DNA from 2 places in the Exiguobacterium sp. s102 genome. Region 2 is predicted to be linked to the other one. Evidence: riboswitches for the same ligand, from Rfam matches in the RefSeq annotation. Region 2 holds a riboswitch; the other holds the start of a gene.

Region 1 (15,986 bases), on a different contig from region 2:
CCAGAACTGTTTTTTGAATTTAGAAATCTATCGCGAATTCAAGTAAAAAGTTTGTTTTCAAAGAAGAACCTTTCCTTCACTCGACACGCATGGAAAGATAAGGTTCGATTGAAGAACGTTCACTTAAATTATCTCCACCTGGATCATCTTGAATTATCCACAGAAACCGACGAAGGACATGTTAAATATCTATCGATTTGAATTATCCACATGTGGACAACTTTTCCTATGCTATAATTTGACTACTTATCCACAATTAGAAATGAGGAACTCACGTGCCACGCGAAATCTATCCTGTCGTCGTCAAAGCGACGGCTGTCGAACAAATCAAAAAGGGTCAGCCTTTACTGTATAAAGAACTGTTCCAAAAAAGTAACCACCTCAAAGAAGCTGGTGCGTTACTCCGGCTGACTACAGAAGATAAAGAATACCTTGCGACCGGCTATTTTGGCAAGCAAGAAAAAGGACTCGGCTGGTTGCTCTCGACGGACGAGATTCAAGAAATCGATGACGTCTTCTTTAAAGAAAAAATCGAGGTTGCTCTCGACCGGCGCGATGCCTTTTTTGAGAACGAACTCATCGATACGTTCCGTGTCTTCAATGGTTCAGGTGACGGCATCGGTGGTTTGACAATCGATTGTTTTGATCACCACTACTTGATCACGTTCGAAAATGAAGGCATCTATTCATTTAAGCAGGAAATCGTCTCTGCCCTTGAGTCGTTAATCCACTTTAAGAGCATCTACGAAAAACGTGCCTTCCAAATTGATGGTCAACCCGTCAAAGGCGATGATTTCTTAGCCGGTGAACGGGGAGATTTCCCGGAAGTCCTCGAGGAGAACAGTCTTCCGCTTCTCTATCACCTGGACGCTGGCATGCGGACGGGTCTCGACATTAACCAACGCGACCTTCGTGCCATCGTCAAACAACATGCGACAGGACGAAATGTCTTGAACCTGTTTTCCAATACAGGGACGTTGACAGCCGCTGCGCTGCTTGGTGGAGCGCTTGAGACGACGAGCGTCGATTTCTCGACCCGGAGCCGGAACAAGACGATTGAACAACTTGAACTGCATCAGCTTGATCCAGCGGCGCAAACGATCCTCGTCCAAGATGCGTTTGATTACATCGATCAAGCTGATAAGAAAACACGTTTTGATTTTGTCATCGTCCATCCACCGGCACTCGTCAAAACACAAGTACGCCATTTCCGTGCCGAAGTCGATTTACCCGCTTTAATCCAACAAACGATTCATATGACCCATCGCGGTGGACTGTTGTTGATCACGACGGATTGTCAGCTATTTGATCAACAGCGCTTCATGAAAATGGTCGAACAAGCTTTCAAGAAACTTCGTCAAACGTACGAAATCGTTTGGGAAAGTTCCTCGCTTGAAGACTTTCCGGAGCATCCTTCGATGAAAGAAGCGGAACGTAAAGCCGTTCTTGTCCGCCGTAAATAAGCTCAAAACAAATAATTCTGCTAATCTTCTATCGATTAGCAGAATTATTTTTTGTATTAAAAGGAAAAATAAACCAAACGCCGAATCTTTTAGGTTAGTCGACATTCTGATTACACATCATATACGCTGACCTTTCCGAAATGCGAGTGTTGGTCGAAGGTTTTATACGCTTCGTTTAACGCTTCCACTTGGCGCGGGACACGCAAATCGATTCGAAGTTCAATCGTTCCGTCCGCGACTAAACCGGCGACTTCCGTAAGGTGTTCTTGTTGGCGGCGCATCTCATCTGCTTTTCCTTTTAACAACGGCAATGCGACGAATAAGGCTTCAAGCGTCAATGCCTTACTATGCATTTGCGTCAAATCTTGTGTCGTCCGTGTCGCGATTGAGATGATTTTCCCGCGTTCCTTCGCTAAGACGAACGACTCTTGTAAATGATCACCGCCCACCGTATCGATGACGACGTCGAAACCGTCAGGCGCAACACGTTCGAGTAGCGCTTCACTCGTTTCGTCGCGATACCGATGGACTTGTATCCCATGTCCTTCTAGCCAGTTCGCTTTTTCATCATTCGCGGCACTCGCCGTCACGTCGCATCCATAATGTTTTGCAAGCTGAACGACGAGATGACCAACCCCACCTGTTCCACCGACGACATACAGTCGCATCCCGTGTTGAACCATAGCCCGTTCTTTTAAAGCCTCCATCGCCGTTAAACCAATCACGGGCAGGCATCCGGCAATTTCCGAACGCAGTGCTGCTGGTTTTAAGACGGCCATGCTTTCCGGGACAAGCATCTCTTCCGCGAGTGCACCGGATCGTTCGCCTAATCCGCCTCCGAAGGCGATGACGTGATCGCCGACAGAAAAAGTCGTCACACTCGATCCAATTTCGATGATTTCCCCCGTTACATCGCCCTGGAGAATTCCAGTTGTCGGAGCTGCTGCCACATGACCGAAAAACATCTTCGTATCAAGTGGATTTAAGCTCGTCCCCGTAACACGAACGCGTAAATCGTAATGCCCCGTTTCAGCGAGTGTGACGTCTTTTTCTGTTAACGTAGCGTCTGTCCCATACTGATCGACAACAAATGCTTTCATCTGTACTCCCCCTTTTTTCTTTCCCATTTTATCATGGTTCAGAATACTCGAATATTATCGCTTCATGATATGATGAACGTAACTCAACTCAGAAAGGACGTTTTTTCATTGAAACAAGATTTGATTCGTCGATTGACTACATATGCAAAAATCGACACACAATCCAGCTATGAAAGCACGACCGTCCCGACGACGGAAGGACAGTGGACACTCGCTCGTCTTCTCGTTGAAGAATTAAAAGAAATCGGCATGACGGATGTCACGGTCGACGCCAATGGTTACGTCATGGCGACACTCCCTGCGAATACAGACGCCGACATTCCGACGATCGGTTTTCTCGCCCATCTCGATACGGCGACGGATTTTACAGGAACGAACGTCAATCCGCAGCTCGTCGATGCATATGATGGAGGACCGATTGTCTTAAATGACGCGATTCCCGTCGTACTGTCACCGAACGATTTCCCATCCTTGACGAACTACGTCGGGCATACTCTGATGACAACGGACGGGACGACATTACTCGGCGCCGACAATAAAGCCGGGATTGCCGAAATCATGACGGCGATGGCTTACTTGATTGCCCATCCGGAAATGAAGCACGGACGGATTCGTATCGCCTTCACGCCTGACGAAGAAATCGGTCGCGGACCGCATCATTTTGATGTCGAAGCATTTGATGCCCAGTTTGCTTATACCGTCGACGGTGGACCACTCGGTGAACTCGAATATGAGAGTTTCAACGCGGCAGGTGCTAAAATCACGTTCCATGGAACGAACGTTCATCCAGGTACAGCAAAAGATAAGATGGTCAATTCACAAAAACACGCGATGGCCTTCCAAAACCGCTTGCCGGGTGATGAAGCGCCCGAGTTCACGGAAGGGTTCGAGGGTTTCTATCATTTAATTTCCTTTGATGGATCCGTCGAAAAGACGATCGTCCACTACATCGTCCGTGACTTCGATCGCCATAACTTCGAGGCACGAAAACACTTCTTAACGGCGCTCGTCGAGGAATGGAACAAAAAGTACGGCGCCGGTAGTGTCGAAATGGAATTAAATGATCAATACTACAACATGCGGGAGAAAATCGAACCGCACATGCACATCATTGACATCGCGCATGCTGCAATGGAGTCGCGTGGTATCACACCAATCATCAAGCCGATCCGTGGCGGAACGGACGGTTCGCAGCTGTCCTACATGGGATTACCGACACCGAACATCTTCACAGGTGGCGAAAATTATCACGGGAAATTCGAATTCATTTCTGTCGACAACATGGTGAAGGCGACAGAAGTCATCGTCGCCATCGCAAACGGGTTCGCCGAAAAAAAATAAGTACCTTCACACGTGCGGCCCTGCTGAATCAGCAGGGCCGCTTGTTTATCATTCGGAAGATGCTTTTCGTTTCAAGTGATAAATGTAACCGAGTAAAAGAACGATGATAGAAAACGAAACGATCATCAACATTTTCGATGTGTCTCCAAGGAACGAATTCGGATGTTGTTCGACGTCAGGAACCGTTTTTTTCATCTGTTCCACTTGTTTTTCACTAATTGTAAAATCATCCTGCCACGTCCAGTTTTTTTCTTTCCCGATTACTTTAACATCGAGTTGATATGTTCCCGGCTTCAAAATTCCCATTGATGTAAGTGGGAACGTCATGTATGTCGTCGGAGCGAATTGAGCCGTCATTTCTTTACGAACGATGACCTTTCCACCTTTTTTGACGACAGCTTCCACCTGAAATTTTTCACTGATGGCAGGTGCTTGGTTCGCGAGGGTGACGAGGACGCTCGGACGAGACAGATAGGAAGTTGCTTTTACTCCCTCGAACAGCAAATCCGGTTCAATCTCCCGGATTGATGATCGAACCTTTACACCAATGACGTACGCTTGACGACTTTGAACACCGACTTCTGCGGATGCCTCTTCTGGTTTGTCCTGTTTCTTGATTTCAATACCTGCGAGCAGGACCCCTTCAATCGCTCGTTTCGGCAAAGTCAGCTTCAACGAAACGATTTTCGACTCTCCTGCTTTAATTGTAATTGGCTTTTCCGACACGCGAGCTAACTCGGATAGGGACACTTCCGCGAGCGTCAATGGTCCTTTCTCTTCATATACAATCAACCCGTTCCCGTTCGTCGTCGCATTTCGGAGCGAGACAAGATAGGACTGATCGTCTGATCCGTGATTATAAATCCGAATTTTCATATCAGTTCGTTGTTCCGGAGGTATCCTTAAATCGAAATACGTGACACCAGAATCCACTTGAAATTCATTCGGTATCGCTTCAACCGAAAAATTGACGTTACTCTCGGCACTGACGACTACTCCGGTCATGAGTAGATAGATGACTCCACTGAATCCAACAAGATACTCTATACCACGTTTAATCAACTCATCCCCTCCTTAATCAAGGAATCGAATCCGTTAATACCCAGTCGATTGTCGCGACGTGGGTTCCTTTGATTTGTTGATTCAATGGAACATTCAATGTAATGTTGTCATTCGACCAAAGTGATCCGTCCGTCTCAGGTGATACATCAGTACCCAACCAAGATAGTAACCAAGAGTAAGGCGATCCAGCTGTCGACGTTAAAATATCTACTGCTTCACCACCCGCAAGCAATTCAATCGCGCTTGTCACGGGTGCCGTCGCTCCGACGTTATAGGTAGGTGTATTCACGATGCCTTCCGCTATCGATAATGATGCTCCAGGCAACGTGTTTTCCCCTCCACTCGTGAACGTATTCAGCTTGGCAGTAACCGTCCATTCAGACAACACGACACGCCGGTCTGTCACTTGTAAAAAGGGTTTTTCGTCAGTCGATTCAAAAATAGCATCACTTCCAAGAATTTCATGTGTCCCAAAGTTAAAATTCGGTGCATAATCTAATGTCAACGGTCCTGTATTACCGGTCGGTGTGTTTTCACCCTTACCTGGGTCAGGTGTGTACGAATCATCGGGATTGGCTGGATCCAGAATGTCAGGTGCTTTATTCGTCTCAAAAGTGATGGTCGCGGTTGAACTTCCTGACGACGTTTCTGCAAATACGAGGGACGGTCCACCTAGTAGTAGTGCACTAGCAAACAATGAAGTAACGGTTGACTGTTTTTTCATTCAAATCTCCCCTTCTCATGGTGCATTAACTAATGTCCATTGAATTTGCGTCTGATACGTAGTAGCTCGTGGTCGTTTCCCTGTCAAATCGAGAATGATTCCTTCACTTGGTCCATACGTCAAAATTGTTGATGTCGCTCCCATTTTCCCGGATGCAATTTCGCTATCAATGGTTTGTAACGTTTGATTTGTCGCACCGACTTTAAAGAGCAGCACGTCATCTAGTACATCACCTCCCTCGCTCGAGAGTGGTGCCGTCAACCTAGCGCGAAGTTTCCAATCATAATTCAAAGCATTTTGATGCGAGATTTCAATCGTCATCGCTGTTTTTCGATTGATTACACCTTCTCTCCCTTTGATTTCCTGTGTTCCAAAATCGAGAACTTCAGGTACTTTAAGGTTAAATACGGGACCGATTGTTAAAGTCGCCATTCCAAGACCACTATTTAAAACATCCAAATCGACTACACTACTCGTCAATGAACTTTCAAATGTATACACTGAATTTGTTCCGACCGGAAGTGGATTGACTTTGAAACTTAACGTAAAGATATCTTTTGATAAAAGTGAGAGTGCAAGCAAAGAACCGACTTTTGCATAAATTTGATTACCGTTTTGTTGAATCGAACTGGCCGGTACATTTGCAACCTTCGCGCCCAGCAATCCTGTATAGGAATAACTCAAACTGATTGTCCCTGCCTGAATCGATTGCATCACTTCCTGTGGGAGTTGAAAAATCACGTATTTGCTTCCTAATCCTAAACTCAAAACGGATTGCATATCCGCAGTCAACGTAATTTTCCTTTGCGCTGCTTCATAGGCGGCGGTCAGGTTGACCGATCCTACCAACGCGACATCGAGTGCTCCTCTTTGTTCTGCTTTTTCCGCTCCTTCGTCGACAGGTATTTCCTTATCCTCTAATGCAGGATTTTGTGACTTTGATGCAGTTGATGATTCATCCTCGGATTCTAGTGATTCTTTCTCTTCAGGTACTTGAGGATCTAGTGTCAGGGGTATGTCAGTCTCGGGTGTTGGGGACTCTTCCTCTTCTGGTGCTTGAGGTTCTGGTGTCGGGGGTATCTCAGTCTCGGGTGTTGGGGACTCTTCCTCTTCTGGTGCTTGAGGTTCTGGTGTCAGGGGTATTTCACTCTCGGGTGTTGGGGACTCTTCCTCTTCTGGTGCTTGAGGTTCTGGTGTCAGGGGTATTTCACTCTCGGGTGTTGAAGATGCTTCCGGTGACGCAGGCTCTGCGTGATCAAGTTCGTCGTTTTCTGGTGGCACGACCGCTTGATCCTCACCTTTTGCCCTATCGTCTTCTTCCTTTTTTGCTTCTTCGTTGGATTCATTTTCTGCTTCATTCAAGGTGTTTTCACAATAATCGACTACATCGATTGCATTTTGGTCAGGTGGCGGTTGTGCTTCGAGAATGCTTACACATTCTTTTAACGTCGGATTACCTTTAATCGTAATCGAAGTTGCATTCGCTAAAGCGTGTGTGCCTGACAAGAAAATAATAAGCACTAATATTGTTGGGATAGATTGGATTGGAGATTTTTTTATCAACCACTACCTCCCCCTCCTAACGACCGATTACGATTAACTCATTCACGACTTACTTCAACAATTACCTTATAAACACTAAAATAAACCAATTATTTTACAATTTAAAAGATGTATCTTTCTTATTTTTTTCCTGAAATATGTTTATATGCTTGATATAACTCATTTATTCTCTCGTATCACTTTATCAAAATTATAATTTACTGTTTAAAATCTTCAAAAAAATACACCTTCCCATCGGAAGGTGTATTCCATTACTTATTCCTTCTCTGTTTCCTGATCCGGAAGCGGCAACTGCACCATGCTGCCCGATCCACTCACAAGTGGTGACTTTCCGTCCCACTTCTTGACAGCTTCATATTGAATCATTTCGGCAGTCAACGTTTTTTGAAGTTCCTTCTGTGCTTTCGCCAAACCTTGCGCTTCAATCAAACGCGCATCTGCTTCCCCTTGTGCCTCGACACGAAGTCGTTCTGCTTCAGCTTTGGCAATCGCGAGATCCGTTTTCTTCTTATCTAGCTCTTGTGAAGCTTTAACACGAGAATCGATGGCTTCTTGTGTTTTTTCATCTGGTTTCGGAGCACCGAGTGCAACGTCCTCAATGATGAAACCGATTTTTTTAACGTCTTCTGCAAATTGCGTTTGGATGCTCGTTGAAACATTTCCTGACTCTTCACCGAACAATTCGAGTACCGTTACTTTCGAAATTTGCTCTCGTGACGCATCATATAAACGTTGTTTCAAATAGCCATCTGCGATTTCATCGATATCGATCGGTCCGAACTTATTGAATACTTTCGTGACTTGATCGGGAGAGACTGCAAAACTGTACGTAAAGTCGACAACAATGTTCTTCCCGTCTTTTGTCGCGAGTGTCATATTGTCGAGCGACTTCGTTTGTGTCCGAATCGGATACTCCGTCACACGTGTGATCGGTGAAACGACGTGCCACCCTTGCGAAAGTGTTTCGTCCTGGACACCGCTTGACGGTTTGTAGACGACACCGACTTGCCCCGGTTCAATCTGTTCGACGATGAACGGTGTCATGGCAAGGAGTGCAACGACGATGACACCGGCGATGATCATCGCTGGGTTAATTCTTTTCTTTGGTTTGATTTCTCTCATTATGAGTCCCCTTTGTCAATTTTGTCTTGGATATATTTATACAGTTCGATTCCTAACAAGGCGATGAGTGCGAAAAACAGTAAGGTAAACAATGTTGCCATGATTTCTCATCCCTCCTTCATCCTGTCTCTTTAACTTATACGGTTGATTTCAGAAAATGTTTCATGACCATGGTTGCTTATTTTTAGAATCTGTCTTAACATGTAAAGAACTTTGTCCTTGAAACGAGCCGTATCATTTTGTGGTACACTCGTAACAGCACATCACACACTAGAAACGAGGGTTCATCTCTATATGATTACAGTACAAAACGTCGGCCTCCGCTTTGCGGACCGCAAATTATTCGAAGACGTCAACATCAAGTTCACACCAGGTAACTGTTACGGTCTGATTGGTGCGAACGGCGCCGGTAAATCGACTTTCCTCAAAATTCTTGCAGGAGACATCGAAGCACAACAAGGCGATGTCATCATCACACCGGGTGAGCGTCTTGGCGTACTCCGTCAGAACCACTATGAATATGAAGAGTTCCAAGTCATCGAAACCGTCATGATGGGACACAAACGTCTGTATGAAGTCATGAAAGAAAAAGATGCAATTTATATGAAAGAAAACTTCTCGGATGAAGACGGCATGCGTGCCGCTGAACTCGAAGGAGAATTCGCAGAAATGAATGGTTGGGAAGCTGAGTCTGAAGCTGCGATGCTCCTTCAAGGTCTCGGAATCAAAGAAAGCCTTCACACAAAAACAATGGCTGAATTAACAGGTGGAGAAAAAGTTAAAGTCTTGCTCGCGCAAGCGTTGTTCGGTAAGCCGGATATTCTGTTACTCGATGAGCCGACCAATGGTCTTGATTTGAAAGCCGTCAAATGGCTCGAAGAATTCCTGATCGGGTTTGAGAACACGGTCATCGTTATTTCCCACGACCGTCACTTCCTCAACAACGTCTGTACGCACATGGCCGATCTCGACTACGGGAAAATTCAACTCTATATCGGGAACTATGATTTCTGGTATGAGTCAAGCCAACTCGCTTCACGGATGGCTGGCGACCAAAACAAGAAAAAAGAAGAAAAAATTAAAGAACTTCAAGCCTTCATCGCGCGTTTCAGCTCGAATGCTTCAAAAGCGAAACAAGCGACGTCACGGAAGAAGTTGCTCGATAAAATCACACTTGACGACATCCGTCCGTCATCACGCCGCTATCCGTTCGTCGGTTTCTCACCGGAACGTGAAATCGGAAACGATTTGTTGACGGTTGAAGGACTCTCGAAGACAATCGATGGCGTCAAAGTCCTCGACAACGTCCGTTTCTCATTAAATAAAACAGACAAAGTGGCATTCATCAGCCAAAGCGATATCGCCATCACAACACTGTTTAAAATTTTGATGGGTGAAATGGAAGCAGACAGCGGGACATTCAAATGGGGTGTTACGACGTCACAATCGTACTTGCCAAAAGACAACTCGGAGTTCTTCGAAGGGTCTGACAAAACGATTCTCGATTGGTTGCGCCAATACTCACCAGCTGATGAAAGTGACACATTCCTCCGTGGTTTCCTCGGTCGGATGCTCTTCTCCGGAGAAGAAGTCATGAAAAAAGCGTCAGTCCTCTCTGGGGGAGAAAAAGTCCGTTGTATGTTATCGAAAGCGATGCTCAGTGGTTCAAACGTCCTCGTCCTTGACGATCCGACGAATCACTTAGACCTCGAATCAATCACAGCACTCAACGATGGCTTGATTGCTTACAAAGGTGCGATGCTCTTCAGCTCGCATGACCATCAGTTCGTCGAAACAATTGCGAACCGGATCATCGAACTCACACCAAACGGAATCGTCGATAAAGAAACGACGTACGATGAGTACCTCAACAACGATTCAATCCAACAACAATTGACTGCGTTATACGCACATTGATTTGTCTACTGTCCTCGTTAATCGGGGGCAGTTTTTTGTAAATACGTTTATATTTTTTTGTTAAGTATCATCTTCCTTACTTAAAAAGGTACGCCTATTCTCGCAGTAATCGAGAGTAAGCGTACCTTTTTATTCTTGGATTTGCTTCACTTCTTTTTCGAGCCGCTCGAGAAATCCTTTGACGATTTTCTCGTTTTCACGTTCTCCGCCTAACGATAAGAGACTGCGACCGACGAAGTTGACGCCTTCATTTTTCCCCGTGTAAATCAAACGGCAGCTCGTCGCATCGATTCGCTTCAGCGCAAACGACATCTCAAGGCGAAACATCTTCGCTAACGTAAAACCAATCGTATTTTGTTTATAGTCCGGTTCATTCGTATAAGCGAGATCGGTCACGATGTAGGTTTCAAGACGATTCCCTTGCATGTAGGTTTGCCGGTACGTCGATCCGACGACGCCCGGCTTACGTTCAATCACCTCATGCTGGACGACACCCGGAATGAGTCGTTGCAGTCGATCGTGATCAAACAGATGCCACGCCTGTTCGATTGGAATCGCAAGTACTTTTTCTTCACGCCACGTCACCATGACACCACCTCCTTTTAGTTTAAAAATACCCTGATGTCCGTCGTTCTAACGCTCGACTCCGGCACAATCAGGGTATTTTTCTTACTTCAAGTGGTTTTTGATGTTCACTTCACGGTTTGACGTTCTAACGCATGACCTAGGAATGTTGCGAGTTCCAGCATCCCGAACTTCCCAGCTGCCGCTTCAGCGTCCGAATTGTAATTCGTATTCGTATTGACGTCGTACGTATAAATCGTCCCGTCTGCATCCTTGATGAACTCAATCCCGGCGACCGCGATTTTATTTTCTTGCAGGAACGCTTCATACTGGGCGATGATCGGGTCATCGAACCCGTCGACAATTTGGAATTTCATCGGTGTCTCTGCCGCCTCTTCTCCGACCGGGCAGAACAAATCATCGATGACACAAGCATCCGCGGGGCAGAGCTCGAATCCTTCCGACGTATCGACACGGACCGCATAGACGAACTTACCACCGACGAATTCACAACGCGTAATGTAGGGTTCAGGTGCTTGAATGTACTCTTGAATCAACGTGATGCCGTCGACCGGCTCATCGAATGTCGGTCCGTCAAGATACGTCTCGAGTGCTTCAATCGAGTGGAACAATTGAACGCCGAGTCCTTTACCGGCACGATTGTGTTTCGTGATGAACGACGATACTCCGATGTTTTGAGCGGCTTGGACGATTTGATCACGTCCGACGGCTGCCGTCGTTTTCGGAACACGGATACCTGCTTTTCGTAAGGCGGTGTATTGGTTGACCTTACTGACCTCGAGTCGTAACGCACGGGTTCCGTTGAAAACGGTCCGGTCATGTTCTTCGAGCCAAGCGAGGACCCCTTCCGTCAATTCTGGTGCATAGCGGTGCCCGCGCGTATGGGACGAGGCACTCATCCGGCTGTAAAAAACGCCTTCCGGTGGTGTTTCATCGAGCGGGACGACCCCTTCGTTGAGGTGCCACTGTTCATACGGTAAGTTGAGTTCCTCGAGTCGCTTGATTAAATGATCCGTCCATTCCTGATTTTCGTGTAAGATATGAATTTTCGTCATTTTAGTTGACCTACCTTTCGTTTCGCTTCGACGCGTGGCATGACCTCGCGGGCAAAGCGTTCCATTTCTTCGAGTTGCGGAGAAAATTGAAGCAAGAGCAACGTCACGCCGACTGCTTCAAATTCAAGAATCCGTTCTGCGATTTGATCCGGCGTCCCAATCAAGTTCGGACGCAGTCCCCGGTTTGAGACCGAATAGTCATTTCGTTTGACCTGTTGTTCGAGTTGCGATTTACTGACGAAGTCGTCATACCCGGCATATCCGGCACCGTCTTCTTTAACGTTCGTAATCCGGTGCCATTCTTCGAGCGCCGCTTCTTCCGTCTCGCGACAGATGATGTAGGCCGCCAGTCCGAAACTCGCAAGCGGCTGCTTCCCGGTCGCCGCGCGGCGGGTTTTCATATCCGTAATTTTCGTCGCGACTTCATCGACCGTTCCTCCATGTATGACATAGGCATCACAGTGATTGACGATCGTCTGTTTCCCCGTCTCACTCTCACCACCAGCGTAGAGCTTGATTCCGGGACGCTGAACGGGTTTCGGGTGAAGCTCTGCCCGTTCCAGCTGATAGTACGCCCCATCAAAACTATAGGGTGATGCGTCCGCCCATAATCCTTTCATGACCGTCACGAATTCTTCCGTCCGGGCATATCGTTCGTCATGGGCTGTAAAAATCCCATTGTATTGACGGGCTTCTTCCTCCCACCAGGCCGAGACGACGTTGAGCGTAAAACGTCCGTTACTCAACTGATCGAGGTTCGCCGCCATTTTTGCTGTCGTCGCCGGATTATGAAAACCGGGCCGGACGGCTGTCATGATTTCCAACCGTTCCGTTGTCGCCGCAATCGCCGCTGCCGTCGTCCACGCCTCAAGACTCGGTTCGGCTATTCCTTTAATGTCGTTTAAGTTCAATTCTGCAATCAATGTCGTAGAAAAGCCAATCCGTTCTGCCGTCTGTGCGACTTGTTTCGCATAATCGAATGTCGCTGGCATTTGTTCATCCTCGACGTTTCGTAACCAACCCCCGAAGATTGGTAACCAAAATCCGTATTCCATCCCCTGTGCCCCCTTTTTGCATAAAAAATCGCTCTTTTCGTTTAGAAAAGAGCGACGAATGTCTACTGTCGGCTCTTATCTTCAAAGGAATAAATTCCTCTTGGAAGTAGCACCTTCCGCTCATGCGGGGTTGCTGAAGTGTCGTCGGGCCAGTCCCTCGACTTCTCGTGATAAGAATAATTGAAATTAGCGTACATCTTTTAGCAGAGTAAAGCAACCTTTAAACCTTCTTTTCCTATCGGAATTAAAAAACATTTGGAAAATCACTCTGTTTCTTGATACTTCTTTGTCTAGAAGCTAAAAACAGGAATTGCACATCGGTTTAAGATGGCAATCCCTGCTTTGTATGGTGCTGTTCAAAATCAATTCATTCTGGTGATACGAACGGTGAGTCATTGTGATTTGCATCCATCATGACTGTCCGGCGACCAGTCGTTGAAACTTCTTCGCCCCGTACGCGATCGTAGAACTTCGCGATTGTGACACTGAAGTATGGTCCAATCCAAAGGAAACCAATCCCGATCGTAACAATTCCGAGCAAGAACCAACCAATGAATGAAAGGACGAGGAAAAACGCCTCTTTTTTGTGTCCATCCATCATTTGGCGTGAACGTGTAATGGCATCAAGGATGCCAATCGATGGTTCGTCCCGAATGATGTAATACGTCAACATGTAAGAGAATGACTTAATGATTCCTGGAATGATGAAAAGTAAGAACCATAGCCCTAAGAAAAAGGTTTGGACGATTGACACTCCAATGGCTTTCAAGAACATTTTGTACGGCTCAAACAAATCGGCGACTTTCGTCTGCTCGTCTCGGGCGACAGATAGGGCGAGCCATGACCATCCCATTGCAACCGGTAAGGTCAACACCGTCAAGAGCATACCAATCAAGTCGATAAATTGGAAATCCTCTTCGGGTGAGGACGCAAATCCGTTCGGAACGCCTTGAATGATTAAGAACAACAACATCATTAATGCCATGAAGCCCCATCGTCCCTGCAACGACTCGCGCGCTGCTAATTTTAATTGTTTTGACATCGAAAGATCCTCCTCAAAAATAAGTGCTACCTTTCTTTACGGTTTATTTTTGAGGAGGTTTCACTTTTTAACGCTCGTCTTTTAGTAAACGTTGGACCATTGCTTTTTCAAGTTGTTGCTGGCACGCCGTATACAAAGAGCGTCGTCCATCGAGTCGTTCAATCGCAAACGGAATATCGTGCTTTTTTGCTTGCACGAGGACATGTGCCGCTGCTGCGTGAGAAACCCGACTTTTGACGACGACGATCGCATCTGTCTTTTTCGCGAGACAGGCAATTTTTTTCGCAGCTTGGGCATCACCGCCAAGATGGATTAATTCGACTCCCGTCTCCGCAAAGAAGTCGCGGTAGACGGCGCGCTGTTGCTCATTACCGACGATGACGAGACGCATGCCGTCGTAGGAAGCAAAATCGAGTGCCGTTTTATCGACGAATTCGATTGGTTGACCTGGTAATGTCGTCGTATCGAGACGTTCGAGTTGCTGGACTTTCTTTTCCCGGAGGCGCCGCTCTTTTTTGACTTTCTTCGCCTTCGGTTTCCGTTGCATCATCTTGTCGTAGCGTCCTGTTTTCGCCTGTTTGTTTGCAGGTGACGCAGTGGCGGACTCGGGCGAACCATTCGATACGTCGCGTGCCGGTAATTCCGTCATGGTCGGTACTTCATAATGAAATGCGTGTTTCCAAACAATCGTCAATGTCTCCGGATGACCTTTCCACATGACGAGGTCGACGAGTTGACCTGCTTTCAGTTGGAAGAACCGCATGTCTTCGAGTGGTGTCGTGTAATAGAACGGTTTTCCCGTCTCATCTTGCAGTGGACCGTCAATCGTCGCTTCGATGATGCCATGGTTCTTGACGATACACTTTTCAAAAACGATTCGCTCTGCAAGTGGTTTTACTTGATCCGTCGCGACGACGGCTAAGATTTCAAGCGACGTCCGGCGCTCATCTTGATGTAGGACTTGGACACGGACTTCCATCCCATGCTCCAGGTTCCAGTCACGGATTTCTGTTTCTGAGACATGACTGTTTGGCCATTCCCGTAACGAGCCGCCCTTTAATTGCCGTTCGAACGTATAGGAATACCGTTGTTCGACAGTCCGTTCAACTTCTTCCTTCCGTTCCTGGATCATTTTGATCGGGAGGCTAGATGGTGTTTCCGGACGTTCTACTAGTTTCGTCGTTGTTTGACGTGGCGCGTAGTACTGCGACAGCTGGACCCATTCATCGATTCCGTTGATTTCTTCAAGTAACAAACCCCAGTCGTCTGCTGTCTCGACGATGTTCAGTTTGCTTGTAACTAACTCCTTCGCTCGTTCGATTACGTGATGCATCATGTTAAAAACCCCTTTGCTATTTTTTCCAACTATAGCAAGGTCAAGATGCTTCACCCGTGTAAAAAAACAACCGGGTATTTTTTTATTACGGGTTACGATTTAACTTCGACTGCGGAGTCGCCACTTCGGTATTTTTCGACGACGACAATCAAGACGGTAATGATGACGAGTAAGAACCAAGACGATAATTTGCCAAAATCGACAAGTGCCCAGCCCTCTTGCTGATGCGGATAGACCCAGCCCTTAAAAAAGGTGACGATGTTTTCCGCCAGCCAAATGAACCAGGCAATTAGTAAAAATGATAAGACAAGCGGGAGACGGTAAACCGTATCCTCTAGTCGGAAGTAGACCCACGATTTAAAGAAGACGACGATGACGAGTCCCATCAAGAACCACCGTAAATCGAGCATCCAGTGGTGCGTAAAAAAATTTAAGTAAATCAAACTCCCGACAGCAAGTGCGAGGGTCGGACGTGGAAAGGACGTAAACCGAAGCTCAAGTCGCCGAAACGCCTGACAGATGTAACTCGCGACACTGGCATACATGAAGCCCGCATAGAGCGGAACACCAAACACTTTCGAAACAGCGTCTTCCGGATAACTCCACGAGCCGACGTGGACT
Region 2 (15,986 bases):
TGCTTCCAAGATGAATCCGTTCCAGAAATTGATTAAAGTCTTCTCCGACGTCTTCATGCCAATCATCCCTGCCATCATCGTCGCTGGTCTCTTGATGGGGATCAACAATCTCTTCGGCATCGAGTTCGGCGGAAAAACGATGATTGACCGCTACCCGAACCTCCAGGGGTTATGGGATTTAATCAACATGATGGCGAATACCGCCTTTGTCTTCTTACCGGCACTTGTCGGCTGGTCGGCGACAAAACGGTTTGGCGGAAGTGAAGTCCTCGGGATCGTCATGGGACTGATGCTTGTCCACCCGGACCTCTTAAATGCCTGGAACTATGGACAAAGTGCGTTAAAAGGCGAGATTCCGACATTCAACATACTCGGTCTCTTCGAAATCGAAAAGGTCGGTTACCAAGGTCAAATTCTGCCTGTACTCGCAGCAGCCTATGTCTTAAGTACAATTGAAAAATGGCTCAAGGAACGTGTTCCGAATGCAATCCAACTCCTCGTCGTACCGATTACGACGATTACTTTAACAGGTTTCCTTGCCCTTGCTGTCATCGGTCCCGTCACGCGTCAGCTCGGCGACTGGATCACGATTGGTGTCGTCAATACGTTTGAAGCCGTACCATTGCTTGGTGCCTTGTTGTTCGGTGCCCTCTATGCGCCACTCGTCATCACGGGGATGCACCATATGTTCATCGCCGTCGATCTTCAACTGATTGGACAAAGCGGTTCAACCTTCATCTGGCCGATGATCGCCATCTCGAATATCGCTCAAGGATCAGCGACGCTCGCCATGCTCTTCCTCGCGAAAAACGCGAATGATAAAAACATGGCGTCGACGTCCGCGATTTCTGCCTACTTCGGCATTACGGAACCGGCGATGTTCGGTGTCAACTTACGCTTTAAATATCCATTTTATGCAGCACTCGTCGGATCAGCCATCGCTTCTTCCTTCATCGCCGTCAGCGGTGTCTTAGCTCCTGCAATCGGTGTCGGTGGTTTGCCTGCCTTCATCTCAATCGTTCCCGGATCGATTTTATCGTTCATCATCGGTATGGTGATTGCGATTGTTATCCCGGTTGTCTGTACGTTCCTGTTCCATTACGTCTCGACGAAACGCGCACGAAAAGCGGCACTCAAAGATGCTGCGTAACTGTTTTTAGAAAGGTGTGACTTGTATGACGCTCACAACGACCGACTGGCGGAAATCCGCTGTTTATCAAATCTATCCGAAAAGTTTTTACAGCCCGGAAGGAAAAGCGACGGGCACCCTCCGTGGCGTCACGGAAAAACTCGACTATCTCGCGTCACTCGGCATTGATTATTTATGGCTGACACCCGTCTATGCCTCACCACAAAATGACAATGGGTATGATGTCAGCGACTATTATGCGATTGACCCTTCTTACGGGACGATGCAAGACTTCGATGACCTGCTTGCGGAAGCAACAAAACGTGATTTGTCGGTGATGATGGATATCGTCGTCAATCACTGTTCAACGGAGCACGACTGGTTCCAGCAAGGACGGAATCCCGACAGTCCGTATCATGATTATTTCATTTGGCGGGATGAACCGACCAACTGGCAGTCGAAGTTCGGTGGTCCGGCCTGGTCGTTTGATGAAGTCGCCGGCAAATATTATCTTCATTTGTTCGATCAAACCCAAGCCGATCTCAACTGGGAAAACCCGCGTCTTCGCGAAGACATCTATCAGATGATGCAGTTTTGGCGCGACAAAGGGGTCCGTGGATTTCGCCTGGATGTCATCAATCTCATCTCGAAGGATCAATCGTTCCCCAATGATCCGACTGGAGACGGCAGAACGTTTTATACGGATGGACCTCGTGTCCATGAGTACCTCCAGGAAATGAATCAACGTGTGTTTGACGGTTATGACTTGATGACGGTCGGTGAGATGTCCTCGACGACACTCAATCATTGCCGGCAGTATTCAAATGTCAGCGAGGAAGAGTTGAAGATGACCTTTAACTTCCACCATTTAAAAGTCGACTATCCGGACGGTCAAAAATGGATAGCCGCGCCATTCGATTTTCTTGAGTTAAAACGGATCCTGTCGGACTGGCAGGTCGGGATGCAGGGAAAAGCGTGGAATGCCATCTTTTGGTGCAACCACGACCAGCCCCGTGTCGTCAGCCGGTTCGGTGACGATACCGTCTACCGCGTCGAAAGCGCGAAGATGCTCGCGACGACGTTACACGGTCTACAAGGCACACCGTATATTTATCAAGGCGAAGAAATCGGGATGACGAATCCGGACTTTACGGATCTTACAGATTATCGTGACGTCGAAACATTGAATCTCTATGAAGAAAAAATTGCTCAGGGCGAAGCATCTGAACAGATTCTTGCGGCAATCCGCCAAAAATCACGCGACAATGCCCGAACACCGATGCAATGGGACTCGACGCTTCACGCCGGTTTTTCAGAAGCAACGCCGTGGATCGACGTCGCTCCGAACTATACTGACATCAATGTCAAAGCTGCCGTCGCTAATCCTGATTCGGTGTTCCACCACTATAAAAAGTTGATTCAATTACGAAAACAATATGACGTGTTGACGAACGGAATGTATCGTCTTCTCACACCGGACGACTTGTCGATTTGGGCGTACGAACGAACGACAGAGGACGAACAGCTGCTCGTCCTCTCGAACTTCTACAGTTCAGAAACGACGTTCACGTTACCAGAGACGATGTCGGACGCCGACGTCTTGATTCAGAACTATCCTGATGTCGCACAAGACGGGCGCAACGTCACATTACGTCCATATGAGTCGGTCATGTTCTACCGGACCACTTAACGATTTGAAATGAATAGAGGGAGGTGGATTTCCAGTGTATGATCCGGAAATCCGCCTCCCTTTCTCTTGTGAACGATAAGAATTTGCATAGAAACGGCCGATGCTTCCGTAAAAAGTCGGAAGCGTCGGCCGTTTGATGGATTGTGATCTGACTCCTGCGTCGGATTCACCTCCAAAAGAAATGATCTCTTTTGGATTCAGGAGGCGTTTCGATTTGCCTGTTCTTTTTTCAGCTGTTCGCGGAACAACCTCGTCTCGGCAATGACGACGCCGGACAGACCAAGCAGACCAATCAAGTTCGGTATTGCCATCAAACCGTTGAAGACGTCCGAGATGGCCCAAACCATGTTCAAGTTCGTCGTCATCGCGCCCAGTCCGGCGACGAGAACAAATACGACGCGGTACGGCACGATTGATTTTTGACCAAAGAGATAATAAATCGATTTTTCACCGTAATACGACCAGCCGAGGACTGTTGAAAAGGCAAACAAGACAAGTCCAATCGTGACGATATACTTTCCGGTCGGACCGAGGAACACTTCAAAACTTGCAGTCGTCAATTCGACTCCTTCTAATCCGGTCCCGATTTTTCCACCCATGACGAGCGTTAATCCTGTCATCGAACAGACGAGAATCGTATCAAGGAAGACTTGTGTCATCGAGACGAGTGCTTGTCGTCCCGGGAAATCGGTTTTCGCAGCCGCCGCCGCGATTGGCGCTGAACCGAGACCCGCCTCATTCGAGAAGACGCCTCGGGCGACACCGTAACGAATCGCCGCCCCGATTGCACCACCCGTAATCGCTTCATTCGAGAACGTGCTGCTGAAAATTGTTGAAAATGCCGCTGGAATCAAGTCGTAGTTCATGATCAGGATCAATAAACCACTTCCGACATAAAAGAAAATCATGAATGGCACGAAAAAGCTGACGACTTTCCCAATCGATTTGACACCACCCAAAATGACGCCACCTGTTGCGACCATTAAGACGATTCCGGTCACGTAGAGCGGTACATCGAACGTTGACTTCATCGCGAGCGCGACCGAGTTCGTTTGAACCCCGTTACCAATCCCGAAAGCGGCAATCGAAGCGAAAGCGGCAAATAAAATCCCGAGCCACTTTTGCTTGAGCCCCCGTTCAAGATAGTACATCGGCCCTCCGGCCATCTGCCCCTTTTCATCGACGACACGGTATTTGACGGCGAGAATCGCCTCCGCATATTTGGTCGCCATGCCGAATAATCCGGATAACCACATCCAGACGATCGCACCTGGTCCCCCAAGGACGACGGCTGTTGCGACACCGACGATATTCCCCGTACCGACCGTTGCTGCCAGTGCGGTCATTAATGCCTGAAAATGACTGATGTCCCCTTCCGATTGTTTCGAGTCCTCTTGTTTCGTAAACGCGAGCTTTAACGCATAAGGAAGTTTTGTAATTTGAATGAATCCTAAACGAATCGTTAAGTAAATGCCTGTTCCGACTAATAGGATCAGTAACGGTGCTCCCCAAACCAAATTTGACACCGAACTTACCCACTCAGTGAATGACGTTCCCATGCTTTTCCCCCCTCTGCAATTCGTATGTAGACTTTCCCATTTTTTCAGAATTGACAGAATACTGTCAACCCTATTTCCTAAGTTCCCCTTTCAGAGATGTTCCACACATGAAAAAAACGCCGACCTCCTCCGGCGTGTCACGTCGGGGAAAATCGGCTGTTCGTCATTGGTTCATATCAGTAATCGATTGGGCCTCTTTTGCCTCTTCCGGCAGCTCAATCGACTCGATGGCATTGAATTTCGAAAACGTGGATTCATTCGTCATCTTAAAGGTCGTGCCTTCTGTGATTTCAAACTCCATCGTCATATCGAGCGTCTTCGGATAATACGTCTTTGCGTCATATGTCATCGTATATTCCATCTTTTTATAATCCACTTGATCCATCATCTCTTTCATCTGCGCCATCTGTCCCGATTGTTCGAGCGCGTCTTTCATGAAGTTTTTCAAGTCGTCCCCCGTCAAGTCCACATCAATTTGATAGAGTTCATCTTTTCTTTCGGCTGTCCAATTGTCTTTATACTTCTTCAACAGTTTCAGGTTTTGATCGGTCGAGACGGATGATTCCATGATGTCATTCATCTCCGAGATGTCTTGGACAAACCATTGCCCGTCCTGTGCGATATACATCTTGTCGTCGAGCATATAGCTCTCCATTTGTACATCCGAGCCATCCTCGACATTCTTCATCTTAATCGTTTGATGCATCGTATAAGGTTTTTGAATGACATCTGCTGCGACTTGCTGACTGACAGGCAGACCGCCGACTTCTGAAAAGATGTCGCTCTCCATATGAAACGACTGAATATCCTCCTGTGCTGCCGTCGCCTTTTTTAACAGTTCACTATTCGACAGGTCGTCTTGACTGCATCCGGCAAGACCGACCGAAGAAACCATTGCCAGCGAAAAAAACCATCTTCCCTTCTTCATGTGCGTTCCCTCCTCGTTTACCTGTGTCTACGAGTCGATTTTGGAAAAAGTTTCAAACTGATTCGGTTACGCTTAGCGCTGATCCGGATAGAGCAACGGCTCAATGGCTTCAGGCCGCATCGGACGACCGAAATAATAACCTTGCATCCGTGTACACTTCAAGCGATTCAAGACGTTGACTTGTTCGAGCGTCTCGACCCCTTCCGCGATGACTGCTACATCCAGCGATTTTGCTAAATGAATGATGGAGGAAATCATCGCATACCCACTCGTCTCGATATTGATTTTTTCAACGAATTCACGCGGAATCTTTAACGTATCAATCGGGAAATCGACGAGACGGGATAATGAGGAATAGCCTGTCCCGAAATCATCAATCGAAATCGTGAACCCCAGCTCTTTCAAACGATGCATCGTCTTGACCGTATCCTCGATGTCTTCGACTGCCGATACCTCCGTGATTTCTAAATCGATTCGCCTCGGGTCGACGTCTGTTTCTGCTAAAAGTTGCATCAACGTCAGGACGAACGTTGGGTGATGGAACTGTTGCATCGAGACATTCAGACCGACCTTCAACTCGATTCCTTTATCCTCCCAGCGTTTCGCCTGCAAAAAGCCTGCACGTAAAACCCATTCGCCAAGACGAATGATCATCCCCGCTTCTTCCGCGAGGGGAATGAAATCGTTCGGTGAAATCATTCCGAGCTCCGGATGATTCCAGCGGACCAACCCCTCGACACCGACCATCTGATACGTGATCGTGTCGACTTGAGGTTGATAATACAAGACGAGTCGATTCGTCTCAATCGCATGGGGGAGCTCCGACTCAAGTCGTAGCCGGTATGACGCCGCTTCCGCAATATCATCAAAGAAGACGACCGTTTTTCCGCCTTTTGCCTTTGCCTGATACATCGCTAAATCCGCTTGTTTTAATAACGTCACGACATGTTTCGGTTCCGTTCTTTGATGGCGAACTACTCCGATGCTCGGGCTCGAGACGACTTCAAGCCCTTCAATATTGTACGGGATGCTCAACTGGTTAAGAAGGCGCTCGGTCCGGGTTCTCGCCCCTTCTTCCGACACGATATGACGGAGAATGACCGTGAATTCATCGCCCCCTTGTCGGGCGACGACATCTTCGATTTCTGTCGCGCGGCGTAAGCGTTCTGCGACTTGAATCAGCAATTGATCGCCGATGTGATGTCCAAACGAGTCATTCACGAGTTTAAAATCGTTTAAGTCGATGAAGCAGAGAATGATTGTTTCTTGACTTTGTTCTTGCTCGACTAAATGGTGTAACATCTCTTCGAAATACTTTCGATTGACCGCTTTCGTCAAATGGTCATAGTACGCAAGCTGATGGATTTTCAATTCATTTTTCCGCATGTCTGTGATGTCACGACCGATGCCGAACAAACCAACAAGTCGTTTTCGGACACGAATCGGAATTGTCGTCACGCTGAGCAGGACATTGTTGCCACCTTCCTTTCGAAACACCGTCTCGAATTGTTCAGCGCTCATCTTATCTTGATCCGCCATGGCAGAAGTGCCTTGTCCAAGCAATTGATCGTACGACCGACCAATCAACTCGCTCTCACAATGTTCCGTCAGTTTTTCGAATGAGGGGTTCGCACTTTCAATTTGTCCTTTCAAATCAAGAGAATAAACGGCATCCGGATGATACGTAAAGAGTGATTCATAACGTTCCTTACTCTCTTCCAACTCGTCCGCCTTATGGTGGATTTCTTGAATTAATTGATGGTTACTTAAAATCATTAAAATTTGCCGGACTAAAATTAAGAGAATCGTCACCCCGCAACCAATCATCAATCCATTTAAGGCATCTCCCCGTTGCGCATAAAACAGCATTGTTGAGAACAATAGAAGTACGAGGAAATACGGTAAAAATAACCGCCCGAGATGCAAGGATTGCCTTTCTTCCTGCTCGACTCGGATATGTTCCATCGTCACTTCTCCCGCGTGACCGGAAATCGCGACTAACAATAAACTTAAAATGAATAACGGATCAATCGCTGCGGTGTTCTCATACCCATGGATGGTCGTCATATATAAAAAAATGGTATCGGCGATAATCTGAATTAATATTCCGATTAACAAAAAGGAGAAACAGGTCGGTCGTGTGACAGTTTGTCGTTTTTCGATTAAGAAGTAGATGCTGATGACACAAAACAGCAACACGACATCATTCATCGGATACGCGAACGCGACGAAGTTTTCCGCTGTCGACGCTTGCCCATCCGCTAAAGAAGGACGAACCAAGAAAAACCAGCTGTATGTCACAGCGACAGTCATGACGATTAAAATATCAAACACGAATCGAACCAATTGATGTTTCGTCACGTATTTTCGAATCAAATGAAGAAATGCTATAAAGAAAAAGAACGATTGCAACATATAAAAAGGGTCCGGCAGACCGGGAAAAGGAACGGCAACCTGTTGGATATTTTCATAAGACATCCAAATCAGTTCCGCAATCAGATAACTTCCTGTTCCGAAAGCAAGATAGAGAAAAAACCGGCCTTGGTCCCGGCCATTCGTTCGATATGTGTGCAGTAAGAACAATGTTGCAGCTATACAGCCTATGATAGAAAAAATGTTATTCCCCCACGATGCCAGTTCCGGTCGATCGGCATAAAACCAGATCCAACTATAATAGCTCAAACTAAATAAAAGAACGCCGTATACGTAATGAATCCGCTTCATGTTCATTCGCCCTCCTTTCTTCCAAACCTCTAAGTTTTCCGTACTTTTATTATTATACGGTGGTTATACCATCCCGTGTATCCGTGACCATGAATTATTGATAAAAACCAAAAAAATTTCTATCGCATGCAAGAGGGGCGCGACCTCAAAAAGGAATCGCTCATTTTCCACGCGCTTTCCTGCAGGAGTCGCGTGAAACGAGTGATTCCTTTTGAACGATCTAACAGGTGGCGGATTGACTTTTACGTCCGTCCCCGTTTTACATCCGATAGAGAAACATTACTGAAAACTGCGTAACAAGTTCGCCATCTCGATGGCAGAGACCGCCGACTCATATCCTTTGTTCCCTGCTTTCGTGCCGGCCCGTTCGACCGCTTGTTCAATCGAGTCCGTCGTCAATACACCGAAGATGATCGGGACACCCGTCTCACGCGACGCACCGGCGACACCTTTCGCGACTTCATTGCAGACATAGTCGTAATGCGACGTCGCACCGCGGATGACGGCACCGAGTGTGATGACGGCATCATACTTACCGCTTTTCGCCAGTTTTTCCGCGACGAGCGGAATCTCGAATGCGCCCGGCACCCACGCCGTATCGACGTTATCCGCTGCGACACCGTGACGACGGAAGGCATCGTTTGCTCCTCCGACTAATTTAGATGTGATCAATTCATTGAATCGTGCTGCGACGATTGCAACCCGGAGTCCTTCGCCCGTTAAAAATCCTTCGTATACCATCTTAATTTCCTCCTTCGAGATCGAGCAGATGCCCGAGCTTCGTCTGTTTGGTTTTGAGATACTGGTGGTTTTCTAAACTTGCCGGTACTTCATGCGGAACCCGCTCAAGCACAGTGATGCCGTACGTTTCGAGCGCTTGCTGTTTATCCGGGTTATTCGTCATCAAACGGATTTTCGTGACACCGAGATCCTGAAGCATCGCTGCTGCGACGGCGTAGTCGCGTAAGTCGGCTGCAAATCCGAGCGCATGGTTCGCCTCGACCGTATCGAGTCCTTGTTCTTGGAGCTCATAGGCTTTCAGCTTCGCCATCAGACCAATCCCCCGCCCTTCTTGACGCAAGTAGAGGACAGCACCACCTTCCTGTTCAATCCGGTCGAGCGCCGCGTCGAGTTGCGGACCGCAGTCACACCGTTTTGATCCGAAGACGTCACCCGTCAGACATTCGGAATGAACCCGGACGAGCATCCCGTCTTCTGCTTCACCTGATAGCACCGTGACATGTTCCTTGGCGTCAGGTGTCGTATAACCAAGCATCCGAAACGCCCCGTGCGTCGTCGGTAACAAGACTTCCGCTTCACGGCGGACAGAGCGCTCGAGATAGCGGACGAGAGCATCGATCGTAATCATTTTTAAATCATGTTCTGCTTTATACGTCACTAAATCATCAACCCGTGCCATCGTCCCGTCGTCTAAAATGATTTCACAGATGACGGCCGCTTCGGCGCTTCCCGCGAGCCGTGCCAAATCAATCCCTGCTTCCGTATGACCACGCCGGACGCGAACGCCGCCTTCGTTTGCGATCAACGGAAAGATGTGTCCGGGACGCTTGAACTGCTTTGGACCATCCGTCAACATCCGCTGAATCGTCATTGCCCGTTCCGCTGCACTGATGCCGGTTTTCGCATCTTCATGATCAATGCTGATCGTAAAAGCCGTTCCCTGCGGATCCGTGTTGACATCTGTCATCGGCCGGAGTTCGAGTCGTGTTGCGATATCCGGACTGACCGGGACACAGACGAGTCCTTTGCCGTAAGTGATCATGAAGTTAATCATCTCGGGGGTCGCGTGTTCCGCAAGTAACACGAGATCCCCTTCGTTCTCACGGTTTTCATCGTCACAGACGATGATCGGTCGTCCGCGTTTTAAGTCATCCACTGCTTCTTCAATCGAATCAAATCCGTTCATCATGCTTCGCCTCCTAAAAATGCCGACCAGTCCGTCTTCGCATCCTTCTGCGTAAAGTGATAGAGATGTTTCGCCATCAAGTCACATTCGATATTGACGAGGGCACCCGTCTGCAAGCGATCGAACGTCGTGACTTGGCGTGAATGGGGAATCAATGAAATCGTCACCGCGTCGTTTCCGACATGTTGCAGTGTCAGGCTCGTCCCATTAATCGCAATCGATCCTTTCGGAATACAGTACTTGCTCCAGTCGCCTGCCTCAAAACGGTATTCCATCGCTTCACCGTCCGGTCGCCGGCTGAGAAACCGAGCCGTTCCGTCGATATGACCGCTGACGAAGTGACCGCCGAACCGTCCATTCGCCGGCATCGCGCGTTCGAGTTGAACGGCTGCTCCGACCCGTAACGTCTGCAGCGACGTCGCTCGGATCGTCTCATGGACGGCATCGGCCGTGAATCCGCTCTTCGTCATCGCCGTCACCGTCAAACAAATCCCATCAACGGCAATGCTGTCGCCAATCTTTGTTCCGTCAAGCACTGCTGTCGCTTCAATTTCGAGCGCCAGCCCGTTCGGACGGGGGACTTTCCGTTTTATTGTGCCAAGTTCTTCAATCAATCCGGTAAACATGTCATCCTCTCCTTTCGTACATACTGGAGATGGACGTCTTGTCCGATTTGGTTCATTTTCACTAAATCAAAACGGTCTTCGATGTCCTGTTCCGTCGTCAGAGACTTGGTCCTACTGAAGAGGGACGGTGCCTGATAGAGTTCGATCGTATCCACGAGATCCGCTTCTAAAAATGCGGATTGAATCGTGGGACCGCCTTCAATCAACAGACTGCGAATACCTTGTTCATATAAAAGTTCGAGGATTTGGTCCGGTGTCGCATACGCCCCGACGAAAACCGTCACGTTCTCGCGCTCTATCGTACGTGGCTGTTCCGTCAGCCAGTACGTCGGATTCAAGCCATCGTTTAAGACTTGGAATGTTTCAGTCAGGCGCCCGCGGCGATCGACAATGACACGGACCGGTTCGATGCCGGTCGAACTGCGCAACGTCAGTGCCGGGTCATCGATGATCACCGTGTCGCTTCCGACGAGAATCGCGTCGTGTATCCCGCGTAACTGCCGTCCGTCAGCACGTGCCGCTTCCGAAGTGATAAAGCGTTGTTCACCCGTCGCAATCGTCCCGTTCATCGTTTGGGCGACTTTCACTGTGACATGCGGACGTTTTCGTTCAATCGCCGTCCAAAATGGTTCATACAGTGCCACTGCCTCGTCTTTTAGTAGACCGACTTCGACGTCAATCCCCGCCTGACGGAGACGTGTGATACCGCTTCCTGCGACGAGCGCGTGGCGGTCCTTTGTCGCGACAAAGACGCGCGCAATGCCGGCTTTTAGAATCGCTTCCGTACACGGCGGTGTTTTGCCGTGATGATTGCACGGTTCGAGTGTCACGTAGAGATCGGCTCCGCGTGCTGCTTCACCTGCCATGAGGAGCGCTTCGACTTCGGCATGGGGTCCTCCCGCATAACGGTGGGCCCCAAAACCAACAATCCGCCCCTGTTTGACGATGACGCAGCCGACACTCGGATTCGGGCTCGTTTGACCGTTTAACATGTGTGCTAGTTGCATCGCATAACTCATGAATGTTTCCATTTTTTCCGCTCCTTTCAATAAAAAAGACGCCTCCTGTAAAAGGGGCGTCGTGATTGAAGGATTGACGAAATAAGCGTCTCGCGTTTCTGTTTTTACACATACAGAAACAGACCTTTCCCTGAAAACATTTTTTCAGAAAATGGCAGCAAGCGCATTGTTTCGTCCTTCTCCCATCCGGACTTTACCGTCGGCCCTGGAGTCTCACCAAGTCAGCCACAGTGCGTACACTGCAGGTCGCGGGCTCATCGATTTATCAATCGCATCACCGCCGGTTGGGATTTTCACCCTACCCCGAAGAACTGGTTATTGAGTTATACAGCTCAAGACTAGCACAGGTCATTCTAAAATACAAAATGAATTGTATTTCATTCTCTTTTTTTAGGAAAACATCAAAAAAAGGACCCTTCTCTTAAAAGAAAAGGATCCTTCCATCTGCACTAAGGCAGAATCCGCTCCGCTCATCTTTCAGACAAACGTCTGACGGAATTGGCACAGTACGACGTAAGAAGTCTGTTGCCGAGGTTTCGTAGGGCCAGTCCCTCCACCTCTCTCGATAAGTGCTACGGTATGAAGTTCATATGTGTGATGTTTCAAGTCGTTCTTATGTCGTGAATCTAATGCTTACACTACGGGGATTCCTTTCTCAAGTCAACCATATTTTCAAAATTAAACCAAATTACCCAGTTTATCAATTTCGACTTCTTTTTGACGTCTTGACAACGTATTTCAATCAATGCTATCCTCTTCACAATGATTATTCCGACAATTCCTATACGATATATCAAGAGTGGGCGAGAGATCTGGCTCTACGAACCCACGGCAACCTGCAACATGCAAGGTGCTCCGACCAGCAAAGCCGATGCTTTGGATGATACTTACGAGAATCTCGTAGTGCGCCTAAAGCACTACGAGTTTTTTAATAGAAGGAGGAACCCTTTATGAATTCATCATCACCCGTCCTGTTTGGCGCAGAAGCTTTTTTGATTGAACGAGGTCCAATCGGTATTTTACTGTCTCACGGTTTTAACGCAACCCCTCAAAGCGTCCGTACTGTCGGAGAGCAGTTTGCCGCCCAAGGGTTTACCGTGTATGCCCCGCGTCTCGACGGACACGGGACGAGCATCCGTGATTTCGAAGCGTCGACTGCTGAAGATTGGAAACAAAGCCTCCGCCAAGGGTTCGACGTCTTAACCAATCATTGTTCGTCCATTTTCATCGCCGGACAATCGATGGGTGCGACACTTGCCCTTGCACTCGTCGCGGAAGGATTACCTGCTGACGGATTGATTACGATCAATGCAGCGTTAGCGATTCCTGCCTATGAAGCATTATCTTTTGAAGACTGTCCACGCTACTTAAAAGAAAGTACCCCAGACATTAAACGTGAAGCGTTTGAAATCATCTATGACCAGGTCCCTGTCGTCTGCGCATCGGAACTTTTGACCTTGATTGACCAGACACGTCCACTCTTACCAGCCATCGAGATTCCAACACTTATTTTATATTCTGCCGAAGACCATGTCGTCCCGCCTGAAAGTTCGGATTACCTTTATCAAGTCATCGGTTCGACGGACAAACGGAGCTATTGCCTGCTTGACTCCTATCATGTCGCGACCCTCGATTACGATCAAGAAACGATTGTCCGCGAGGCAACACACTTTGTGCACCAATATAGTCGTTTGACCCACACCGGTTGATGTCTTTCCTGCGCAAAAGCAAGGGATGAAGACTGTTTCGATGCGTGTTTCAAGCATCGACTAAGCCGTCCAGAACAATATGAATGCGCAAAAAAATGGCCGATGCCCCCTTGAAACGATGGGAGTATCGGCCATTTGATTGATGTGGTCCTGACTGATGAATCAGTCCTTCGTTTACTTCATCAGTTCTGTTGCTGTTTCTTCCATTGTTGCAGGGCTTGCGATTTCCCCGGCACTTCATGGCAGTGGCGGCAACGCGGCTCATACGACTCTGACGCGCCGACTAAAATGATTGGATCATTGTAGTTGGCAGGTCGACCGTCGATTAAACGTTGCGTCCGCGATGCCGGGTCACCGCACGACAGGCAGATCGCCTGCAGTTTCGTGACGAACTCTGCCCGTGCGAGAAGTTCCGGCATCTTACCGAATGGTTCCGCCCGGAAGTCTTGATCGAGTCCGGCACAGATGACACGTTTTCCGTCCTGCGCGAGGGCCTCGATGACATCGACGATTTCATCATCAAAGAACTGAACTTCGTCAATCGCGACCACTTGTGTCTCTTGTGCGACTGCCGCGTACACATCACGGCTCGTCGCCATCGGTACCGCGATGACAGAGTTGCCGACGTGCGAGACGACATGTTCTTCATGATAACGGTCGTCGATTGCCGGTTTAAACACTTGGACCGGCAACTTCCCGTACTGAGCCCGGCGAACGCGTCGAATCAATTCTTCCGACTTACCAGAGAACATACTTCCGCAAATCACTTCAATCCAACCATACTGATTTATTACATGCATCATTGCAGACACCGTCCTCTAAAATTAGTCACTTTAACGAGTATAGCCCGAATCGAATATAAGGAAAAGAGTTGACTTCTCGAAATCAAAAATCCATCCGTTCATTCCCATGATTCCCCACCTTGTCGTTTTAACCAGTCCTCATTTCCTGTACACTATAGAAGAAGAATTTATGAAGGAAGGTGTTCCCGATCCATCACATATTACATGAAGTGCTTCATCAATATGGTTCATTCGGACTTGCGATCCTTCTAGCCGGGGGGATCATCGGGCTTCCTGTTCCGGATGAAACGTTATTGATCATGTCCGGTTTTTGGATGCATCAAGGTAATTTACCCTTAATCGGAACGATTCTCGCCGCTTACGCCGGAAGCTGTATCGGGATGACGATCAGCTACCTGCTTGGTCTGAAACTCGGAATGCCGTTGCTTCATCGAATCGGACCGAAGTTTCGCATTTCTGAAAAACACATTGTCACGGCAGAAGCCGGCTTTCTTCGTTACGGCAAGTCGGTCTTGATTATCGGTTACTACATACCTGGCCTTCGCCAACTGTCCGCTTTTTTTGCCGGTGTTTCGAAGATGCCGTTTCGGGTTTTCGCTGCCTATGCGTATACCGGGGCTTTGATTTGGATTAGTGTCTTTCTCGGCGCAGGGTATTTCCTCGGCCGACATTTTTCCTTCAGTCGTCTCTTCGAACAATTCGCGACAAATCCTGACTTGCTCCCGTATGTCACCGGCATTGCCGGCGCAATCGGCTCATCGTTCGTGTTGAAGACTTACCTTACCTATCGCGCCCAGTTCAGTCTATACAAAAACAGCCTGCTCCAGTGATGGAGACAGGCTGTTTTTTAATGGATAGGTCGCAATTACTTGCGGCCGTATTTTTTGTTGAAGCGATCGACACGACCGTCTGCAGCGTTGAACTTTTGACGACCAGTGTAGAATGGGTGCGAGTCCGAAGACACATCCACGCGGATGAGTGGGTACTCGTTTCCATCTTCCCAAGTGATTGTTTCGTTCGAAGAACGAGTAGAACCAGTTAAGAATTTGTACTCAGTAGTTGAATCCATAAATACAACTTTGTTGTAGTTTGGGTGAATTCCTTGTTTCATGGTTGATTTCTCTCCTTCCGCCCTGGTTCATTTGCTGAGCCAGAGTAAGTTACCTTCCTATACTAAACGATTTTTCATCGTCTCGCAATACCTATTTTCAAGTCGGTGTATCTGTTTTGATCGTCCGTGGTTTAGCTGCTGCCCGGCGAATCGGCTTCTTCTTTTCCTTCAACAGTTCAACGAAGAATTCTTCATTATTTTTCGTATCCTTAATCTTGCGCAAGAAACTGTCGACGAACTCGTTTGATTCATTCATCGTCCGACGAATCGTCCACAACGCATCGAGTTGATCTTTCGGTAGGAGCAACTCTTCTTTCCGTGTGCCGGATTTCCGGATATCGATCGCCGGGAAGATGCGACGCTCTGATAGTTTCCGGTCAAGATGAAGCTCCATGTTGCCGGTCCCTTTAAATTCTTCATAGATGACATCGTCCATCCGTGAACCGGTCTCAACGAGTGCTGTCGCGAGAATCGTCAAACTGCCGCCATGTTCGATGTTCCGTGCTGCTCCGAAGAAACGTTTCGGTTTATGGAAGGCAGCCGGGTCAATCCCCCCTGATAAGGTCCGTCCGCTTTGCGGGACGGTCAGGTTATAGGCACGCGTCAGACGTGTGATCGAATCCATCAAGATGACGACATCTTTTTTATGCTCGACGAGACGCATCGCCCGCTCAAGGACGAGTTCTGAAATCCGGACGTGGTTATCCGGTGTCTCATCAAACGTCGAACTGACGACGTCTGCTCCCGGTACGGAACGTTCG

What was found. A riboswitch is a leader RNA that binds a small molecule or an ion and turns the genes downstream of it on or off. The one in region 2 is predicted to bind S-adenosylmethionine.
Region 1: it holds a riboswitch for S-adenosylmethionine, as region 2 does, so the genes downstream of both, KNQ02_RS10580 (LLM class flavin-dependent oxidoreductase) here and KNQ02_RS13905 (alpha/beta hydrolase) in region 2, are expected to answer to the same signal.

What each region holds. Positions count from the first base shown of each region.
Region 1 is NZ_JACSML010000003.1:152,065-168,050, forward strand. It holds gene KNQ02_RS10530 (class I SAM-dependent rRNA methyltransferase) at 276-1,463, shown strand; gene KNQ02_RS10535 (zinc-binding dehydrogenase) at 1,574-2,563, opposite strand; gene pepT (peptidase T) at 2,672-3,904, shown strand; gene KNQ02_RS10545 (WxLIP family cell surface protein) at 3,953-4,966, opposite strand; gene KNQ02_RS10550 (WxL domain-containing protein) at 4,983-5,690, opposite strand; gene KNQ02_RS10555 (hypothetical protein) at 5,706-7,253, opposite strand; gene KNQ02_RS10560 (prohibitin family protein) at 7,509-8,375, opposite strand; gene KNQ02_RS10565 (ABC-F family ATP-binding cassette domain-containing protein) at 8,670-10,292, shown strand; gene KNQ02_RS10570 (SRPBCC family protein) at 10,422-10,880, opposite strand; gene KNQ02_RS10575 (ATP-grasp domain-containing protein) at 10,985-11,932, opposite strand; gene KNQ02_RS10580 (LLM class flavin-dependent oxidoreductase) at 11,929-12,987, opposite strand; SAM riboswitch class I at 13,060-13,164, opposite strand; gene KNQ02_RS10585 (DUF975 family protein) at 13,355-14,029, opposite strand; gene KNQ02_RS10590 (DUF2325 domain-containing protein) at 14,097-15,365, opposite strand; gene KNQ02_RS10595 (DUF817 domain-containing protein) at 15,458-15,986, opposite strand, start outside.
Region 2 is NZ_JACSML010000007.1:51,202-67,187, forward strand. It holds gene treP (PTS system trehalose-specific EIIBC component) at 1-1,150, shown strand, start outside; gene treC (alpha,alpha-phosphotrehalase) at 1,176-2,819, shown strand; gene KNQ02_RS13870 (alanine/glycine:cation symporter family protein) at 3,017-4,378, opposite strand; gene KNQ02_RS13875 (DUF6612 family protein) at 4,542-5,306, opposite strand; gene KNQ02_RS13880 (putative bifunctional diguanylate cyclase/phosphodiesterase) at 5,379-8,030, opposite strand; gene ribH (6,7-dimethyl-8-ribityllumazine synthase) at 8,310-8,771, opposite strand; gene ribA (GTP cyclohydrolase II) at 8,773-9,957, opposite strand; gene ribE (riboflavin synthase) at 9,957-10,583, opposite strand; gene ribD (bifunctional diaminohydroxyphosphoribosylaminopyrimidine deaminase/5-amino-6-(5-phosphoribosylamino)uracil reductase RibD) at 10,568-11,614, opposite strand; FMN riboswitch at 11,773-11,917, opposite strand; SAM riboswitch class I at 12,070-12,174, opposite strand; SAM riboswitch class I at 12,390-12,492, shown strand; gene KNQ02_RS13905 (alpha/beta hydrolase) at 12,553-13,311, shown strand; gene KNQ02_RS13910 (thymidine kinase) at 13,494-14,111, opposite strand; gene KNQ02_RS13915 (DedA family protein) at 14,294-14,944, shown strand; gene KNQ02_RS13920 (type B 50S ribosomal protein L31) at 14,980-15,225, opposite strand; gene rho (transcription termination factor Rho) at 15,323-15,986, opposite strand, start outside.